Regions from separate parts of the Blautia sp. 1001283B150304_161114_C9 genome, predicted to be linked through region 1. Evidence: riboswitches for the same ligand, from Rfam matches in the RefSeq annotation. Region 1 holds a riboswitch; the other holds the start of a gene.
The links. A riboswitch is a leader RNA that binds a small molecule or an ion and turns the genes downstream of it on or off. The one in region 1 is predicted to bind tetrahydrofolate.
Positions count from the first base shown of each region.

Region 1 (4,218 bases):
CATGCCGCCTGCAGTGAGATCCTGCGCGTTTTCTGTACGGAAGGTATCTATGGCACCGTCATCTGTCTGTACAGTGATGGTGTTGGCAGTACTTCCAATGATCGTGCCGGTTACTGTAAAGGAAATATGTTTGTCATTAATGGTATCAGGATCCTCACCTGTCACAGCAATAATACGGACTTCTTCCAGGGATGTTGTTTCCAGATCTCCGATATAAGTAACATTAACATGAGATCCCGGGGCAATTCCTCCCTTGAAGTAAGCGGGGATTGCTGACATATCCAGATTAAAGGAGGTGTCACTTCCGGCAGGAAGAATCCGGAGGATATTCAGATTTACTCCCTGTACAGTTGCCAGCAGCTGTTTTTCTTTATTTTCTATCTGCTCCGGTGTTTGTGTGAGCTTTGGATCTGGAGTTGGGGTGGGATCCGGTATTTCCAGATCTTTCAGATCTGAAATACTCAGCACTTTCAGGTGACTGGCATTTAAGGATGCGGAAGAATCATTGGAGGTATCCGGGAATTTCCCCTTGAATGTAAGGTAAACCCAGTCACCGGCTTTGATTCCATTCTGATAATACTGTTTTGTTCCTGTGATCGGATAGGTGGCTGTTTTTCCCTTCTTTGATTTTATTGTGATGGTATTGGAAGTCAGGGAAATGACCTGCCCATGTGCAGTGCGCTTTTTCAGTTTGTTTTTTTTATGAAATTCATCTACAACCTTCAGAACATGTACACTGCCTGTGTCAGTACCGGAAAGCTGACCTTCGTAAATGATACTGATCTCATCGCCGGTGATCATGCCGCCTTTACATTCCAGAGTGGCATTGGAAACATTAAATACATAGGAGGCACTGTCCGTGTTCAGAATAAGCTGGCTTCCTGAAAAATCCTGCAGGGTACCGGAAAGTTCATCCATATAGATACGGTCTTTTGTTTCGATTTCAGTTGTGATGTCAGATGAAGAAGTAAGTTCCCGGACGGATGTGTCTCCGGTGGATGTGAATTGTTCCAGTATGGTTTCAGGGCTGCATCCGGCAAAAGAAAAGCTAAGGCCGGCACAGACACATGCAGCAAGCAGTTTTTTCATAATATAGACAGGACCTCCGATAAATCATTCGTTTGAACATGATTCCTGCCGTATGCAATAATTATTTACAGGGAGGGATATTGCTTTCCGGCGGTTCGGGGATAAAATCAAAAATTTTCCGGTAGCTTTCCCATTCGTCATTATCTTTGGCAGGAGTGCATATCAGGCCGGTACATTCCGTACAGGCGTTGGTATTCAGGTAATTATCATAACATATATTATAAGGATTTTGGCAGTTATTTTTACATATTTCTGACATTTTTTACCTCCATGATTATAGCAGACCGGGGCGGGATATCTGTATTCATGTAATTTCTCATTTCTGAAGATGTCGGACTGCTGCATAATGTTATAGTATTAGTATATGCGGCTGTTTTATTCATAGACTTACGAGTGTTTGCAGCAATATTCTCAAGTAAAAAAAACAGACCATTCGTATAGAATGAACAAAAAACAGCATTCAAATTTGTGAAAATAATAACGAAAAATATATTGCAATTTCTATGGATTGTGTTATAATTTCGATAAATAAATAATAGCGAAGTAGGATTTTATGCGTCAAGTGTTCACAGGCTGGGGAGTCGCCGTGAAACGAAAAGCAGAAAGCGTGCTGCTTACGATATGATTTCCGCACCCGTTGCTACATATGAGAGCATCTCATAATGTGGAGGGATTATTATTTATGTAACTACTCTATTTTTTAAACACATTATGGAGGTGTTTTTATTATGCAGAAAAAACAATATTGGAACGTAAAAACATTGGTGTTCATGGCTCTTCTGATCGCCATGCATCTGGTACTCACACGAGTTCTGGTCATTGATCTTGGTGCGTACCGTATTTCTGTGGGAAGTGTATGTACAATCCTTGCAGGTCTGTGGCTTGGCCCGGTAGCTGGTGGTGTCTGTGGATTATGTGCGGATATTATCGGGTGTTTTATGAAAGGCTATGCTGTAAATCCGTTTATCACAGTTGCAGCAATCCTCTGGGGTGTGCTTCCTGCCCTTGCAAAACCATTATTTGCAAACAGAAAGAAAACAGGAAAGACAGTTGGTATCTGCGTATCTATCGTGGTAACTGCAGTTCTCAGCTCTCTGGTGCTTACAACAGCAGGACTTGTGATCATGCTTGGATATAATTTCTATGCGATCATGCCCGGAAGACTGGTACAGTTTGCAATTATGATCCCGATTTACTGTGTATTAACATGTCTGCTGTATTTCAGCCCGCTGACAGCGATGGTTGTAGGTAATACATCACCTGCAGTGCTGAAAAACAAAACCGTATAATTGAGTCGGACATGAAATACAGAAAAAGACCTGAACATTAGAACGATGTACGGCATAGCTGGCGCGAGTTATGTTAATTACATATCAATTGATTCCCCGAAAAAGAAAAGTTAAAATCTAAAAAAACTAAGAACTATCTGTAAAAGCAGAAAATGAAAATGCTTTACAGATAGTTCTTTTTTATTTCTCTGGTGGGAAATTTCCGTTTTCATCCGGCTGTACGCGGAACCAGTAAGTATAAAGCTGCTGGAATCCAAGTGATCTGTATAATGCCCGGGCATTGTCATTTCCTTCTACAACCTGAAGATATGCATTCTGTGCACCTTTTTTCATTCCTTCTTTCAGAAGTCCTGTGCAGATCTGACGGGCATAGCCATGTTTGCGGTATTCCTCTTTGACATGGATGGCGTAAATACCGATGTAGTCTCTGTCCAGGATACCAAGCCCTGTTGCAATGATCTGCCCGCCTATGCGGATGCAGGCGCAAATGGTTTCTTTGAGGATTGCCTGATACATGGATGGTACAACTTTTCTGTGAATCGGATTTATAGTATTTTTTAGATTGAACAGACTTTCAATCCATTCAGACGGAATGTTATTGTAGAATGTTACATCAGGATATGGAGTATCCAGATGTGCGGCGTTCATGCTCATTGCCATGACATTGGTGGTATGCTGGATGGCATATCCCCGATTCTCCAGAACATAATCAAAGTCAGGAGAGACAAGAGGACTGATCTTAAATACAGCGGGGGTTCCCAGACGCTTATATACGCTTTCACAGTATGGGATTTTTTCCCGCCAGGTGAGGGTGGAATTGCCGAACTGTTCTACGCTGTTGGTTCTGTGTGTATAAAAATAAGAAAATCTCAGGATCCAGCCGTCGTATAATTCCATCTTGTGAGATGGCCAGGCATTCAGAGACATATCTTCAATCTGTTTAATTGTAGTTTCCATAATATAAGGAAGACTCCTTTCCATAATAAGTCCGCAGATATGAGCGAGGACAGTGATTTATTATACAAAGTTCCGGGAAAATGCGCAATAGTTTATCTGTTCAGGGATTGTTATCAATGCTTTGAAGGAGAGGGAACAGTTTCTCGGCCAGAAGCTTATGCCCATACAAAGTAAGATGAATCCCGTCTGTTGTTATGGCATCAAATCCCGATTGAGTTGCTTCCTTATTAAAATAGTTATGCAGAGGCAGAAATGGAAGTCTGAATCTGACAGAGAGCTGTCGGATAATATCAGACATGGTATGGACATAGGGAATCCATGTCTCATATTCTTCCGGATGTGGAAAGATAAAGGGTTCCATAAGGATTACCTGCCTGGCATCTGTAGTGAGCAGATTCAATAATTCATTGTAATGAGTGGCAAACTCTCTCATCATCTGTTCTTTCTGAGAATCCGTCCGGTCTGTGTTCATTATCAGACCGATATCATTGATGCCGATCAGCAGAGTTATAACAGGAGAGTGATGCAAAAGAATACGGTGTTGACGGATATTTTCAAGGACTCTTGCCACAGTGAAGCCATCTATGCCACAGTTCCTGAAATGTATGGCACCTGTTGATTTATCTGTTAACTGTACAGCGCTTGATGAGCGTCCGACGGTATCTGCGGATATGGAGAAAGAAGGAGTCTGATTATGGAACATTTCTGAGAGTATCTGTACATACCCATTTCCCAGAGGAAAATCTTCAAATAAATGATTACAGTCCGTAATGCTATCTCCCAGACAAATGATTTGCATAAAAAACCTCCTGTTTGGTATTACCAATATAAGGATTGGTAAGTGCAGAGATATAAAATTTATATAAAAACCATATAAAATAAT
Region 1 is NZ_JADPGO010000010.1:38,587-42,804, forward strand. Features, by position in the region: gene I4V44_RS07090 (hypothetical protein) at 1-1,089, opposite strand, end outside; THF riboswitch at 1,627-1,731, shown strand; gene I4V44_RS07095 (folate family ECF transporter S component) at 1,818-2,378, shown strand; gene I4V44_RS07100 (GNAT family N-acetyltransferase) at 2,559-3,335, opposite strand; gene I4V44_RS07105 (SGNH/GDSL hydrolase family protein) at 3,436-4,134, opposite strand.

Region 2 (4,218 bases), on a different contig from region 1:
CGGATCCCATTGTCTATATACATCTTTTTATCACCCATATTAGAGCCAAAAGCAATGTAAGCAGTATGCCATTTCCGTGTAATTTCCACAGATACGGTTTTCAAAGGAAGACCAACCGGTGCCCAGGGCTTTTCAATCTTCAGAGTAATTTTTTCAAGTCCGGAAAGAGAGCAAAGAAGCATTTCTGCAAGATTCTCTGCAAGAGATTCCAGAAGTTTATAAGTATGTTTTCTGGTGAAATCAGTGATCATATGGCTGACTTCGCCATAGTTTATGGAAGCAGACAACTCATCGGTTAATCCCGCCAGACGTGTTCTGGTAAAAAGCGTGGCAGAAATAACAAATTTCTGTCCCAGAACATTTTCCTCGGGATATACACCATGGTTTGCAAAAACCTCCAGCTCTTTAATTTCTATTTTGTCTAATCTGGTCTCATCCATAACAGCAAATCCTTTCTGTATGTTATTTATATTTACCATCTGTTTTGTGCCAGTAATTTATCTGCGTCCCAGGATTGCTTCTGTCATCTGGATCACACGCTTGTTTTCTTTAACATCGTGGACACGGACAAAAGAGCATCCCTTCATTACGCCAATTACACTGGTAGCCAAAGTCCCCTCCACGCGCTGATCTACAGGAAGATCCAGTGCCAGTCCGATCATGGATTTGCGGGATGTACCAAGGAGAACCGGAAATCCCAGATTCTGAAAAAGCTCCAGGTGATTCATTGCTTCCAGATTCATTTCAAATGTTTTTCCAAAACCAATTCCCGGATCAAGCATGATTTTTTCATCTTTAATGCCAGCCTGTCTTGCAAGATTGACACATTCCTGTGTTTCGGCGAGCATATCAATGAGAAAGTTTTGATATTCTGTATTAGATTTGTTGTGCATCAGGCAACAGGCCACATCATATTTTGCGATCACAGCTGCCATTTTCGGATCATATTTTAATCCCCAGATATCGTTAACCAGGTCAGCTCCTGCCTGGATAGAGCTTTCAGCAACACTGCTCTTAAAAGTATCTACAGAAACAGGAATGTCAAAATGTTTTTTGACCGCTTCAATAACAGGAAGAACTCTCAGTGCTTCCTCGTCAGCACTGACAGGAGTATGACCGGGACGTGTAGATTCGCCTCCGATATCAATAATATCTGCACCATCAGCAATCATTGCCTCTGTATGTTTCAAAGCTTCATCCATATGATTCCATTTGCCGCCGTCAGAAAAGGAATCAGGGGTAACATTCAAAATTCCCATTATGTAAGTATGATTCTTAGTATCAAAAAAACGGTTTCCAATTTTCATGAGCAGAACCCATCCTTTCTTTTGTGCTTATGAAGAAGATCAGTATTCAATTTTCATATTTTTTTTATCATCAGACCAATAGCATTCGGAAGCAGCGGAACATAAAAAACAATTTCTGGACTGCTTATCCGCTTTATAAAGAAGTGCTGCCAGCGTACTGCAGGAATCTCCTTTTCGGTGATGTCCAATGGAAGACAGAATCAGTTCTTTTTCCTGTTCTGTAAAGTGCAGATCTGTCAGAATTTCCCGTGCGATTTCTACTCCTGCAATATCATGGGGAATGTTGTACTGATATTGCTGTGCACGTCCTATATCATGAAGAAGTGCTGCTGCATAGATAAGCTCTTTGGGCAACTCCAGATGTTCCTCCAGTGCATAAATGTACATCAACCGTGCAACATCCAGAAAATGTTCAGGGGTATGACGGCAGAAGATCCGTTCACTTTCAAGTTCCTGTATTTTTTTATAATGTTCCTGATAAACCGGGTGCCTCCAGATCCGATTGACACGATCCATATCTGAAAAATTGTTATTCATCCTTTTACCATAGAAAGGAACATTTTCTGCAGTTCCTTATCTTCTGTAAACGCACCACGGGTTACAGTAGTGATTGTTTTGCTTCCTGGTTTTTTTATTCCGCGCATGGTCATACAGGTATGTTCCGCTTCCAGCATTACCATAATTCCTTTTGGATCCAGAGTACGCTCCAAAGCATCTGCAATCTGAACAGTAAGCCGTTCCTGGATCTGTGGCCTTCTGGAATAAACCTCTACTGTACGTGCCAGTTTGCTTAAACCGGTAACTTTGCCGTTGGGGATGTATGCAAGATGAGCTTTTCCATAAAAAGGCATCAGATGATGCTCACACATGGAGTAAAAGGTGATGTCTTTTTCCAGCACGATTTCATTATTTTCTACAGGAAACTGCTTTAACAGATGCTGATCCGCTTCATGACCAAGACCTCCGTAAATTTCTTCACACATGCGGGCAATCCTGTCAGGAGTATCAATCAGACCTTCCCGTGTGATATCTTCACCGATACCTTCCAGAAGCAGACGGACTGCCTGCTCAATTTTCACTTTGTCAACCATTAAAAAATAACCTCCTTTGTATTTTTGAAATGGAGATTATCCTTTTGACCAAATTAAAAAGGATATCTCCAATTGTGATAGAATGTATGTCGAAAACATTCCCTAACACAATATGAGATATCCTCTTATATTGTTTGCAACGGGTGCGGATAATATACCGTAAGACGCACTTTTCGTTTCAGTGACAACTCCCCATTCACCGAACACTTGACGCATAAAATCCTATTTTGCATATCATTCATTTCGGTATTCAGTATACCATGTAATACGATAATAGAAAAGGGTTTTTCTGACTTTTCAGAATAATTTTTTCTGCTGCCAGAACTAATAGTTTCGAAGCACACTTTGCAGATATTCTTTATACTGCTGCTTTACATCTTCCGGTCCGACAATTCTCATTCCGGATCCAACACCGGTAAGCCATCCAAAAAACTGCGAGCTTCTGAGTATCTGTTTTTACATTTACCACTCTTCACATTTAATACCGCTTATCTGTTCAATTGGAATGACCGTTTGATCTGTCATGATCATGGTATGCTCATATTCGTCTACCTTTTTTACAATACCGGAGTACGTAACATAGGATCCGCCGGCTTTTTTTGCATCGGGAACAAAATAAGTTATCGATACATTCTGTTCTATACCGATATTATTTCTGATTATGTTGATTTTTTCGTTCAGCTGAGCAATCACTTCCTCGCTCAGTTCCAATCTTTCATCGGTTAATCTTGCTGTTTCTTTTATCGCAGCATCATGCCCAGTCAAGGCTGCAAAAGGAGCAAACTGCGCTGCCCGATCCCGAAGTGGCATTTGCGGATGATTCTTAGAGACCGGATGTGGCAAATTGATAATATCTTCATAAGAATTATTTTTCATCCTCTTCCAACTCCTTTACGCCTTATGTCCGCCAATTTGTTCATTTCTGTCTCTGGCGGTTGCACCTTCCTGAAGATTCATTCCTTTCAGTACAGCGTTTTTCCCAAATTTCTTCTTGATACTGAGCATTGCCTCCTGCATACGTTTCTCACGATCCAGCGCAGCCTCTTCCTCTTCCTGCTTTTTCCTTTGCGCCTCATAATCCGTAAAAAGATTCAACTGCTCATACACTTCTTCTCTCTCTACAGAGCTTTCATCCACAAGCCTGTTCGCTGTGATATTAATTCTTCTGATAAGCAAGTTTCTGTCAACAATCCTGTCATATAGTTCTATTACTGCATCCGTTATCAGTTTTGTTGAGGAAGTCTGCCGTTTCAGATTGGTCGTTCCATGTGCGTGTTTCGGAATTCTTCTTCCATAACGGTCAATCGTAACCTCTCCATGATACTGCTTTTTCCTGTCGGCATTATTCAGATTCTCAATATCATAACCAACCGTCAATACAATCTGGTCCGTCACAAGCTTCTTATCCACCAGATCCAAAACCATCTGGTCCGTCATCTCTTTGACGACTAATTTTGCTTTTTCAAAGTCATAAGGACAATGAAGTACCTGCCCGGAACAAACACTGTTCGTTTCCGGTTTGTAAGCCTTGACCATTTTCATGGTACAGGGCTCATATCCCCAGGCATGATTGATCAGCAACTCTGCATTAACGCCAAACAGTTTATATAGCAAATCTTCGTTATATAATTCATTCTCTTTTCCGATGGAACATCTGGCAATATCACCCATCGTATAGAGGCCATATTCTTCCAACTTCTTTGCATATCCCTTTCCGACTCTCCAGAAATCAGTAAGAGGTCTGTGGCTCCAGAGTTTCCTTCGGTATGACATTTCATCCAGTTCTGCAATTCGTACACCATCTTTATCTGCTTTAATAT
Region 2 is NZ_JADPGO010000006.1:106,513-110,730, forward strand. Features, by position in the region: gene folK (2-amino-4-hydroxy-6-hydroxymethyldihydropteridine diphosphokinase) at 1-440, opposite strand, end outside; gene folP (dihydropteroate synthase) at 498-1,307, opposite strand; gene I4V44_RS04945 (HD domain-containing protein) at 1,347-1,844, opposite strand; gene folE (GTP cyclohydrolase I FolE) at 1,841-2,398, opposite strand; THF riboswitch at 2,534-2,630, opposite strand; gene I4V44_RS04955 (hypothetical protein) at 2,861-3,274, opposite strand; gene I4V44_RS04960 (Y-family DNA polymerase) at 3,290-4,218, opposite strand, start outside.
Region 2: linked by a shared signal. The riboswitch ahead of folE (GTP cyclohydrolase I FolE) and the one ahead of I4V44_RS07095 (folate family ECF transporter S component) in region 1 are both predicted to bind tetrahydrofolate.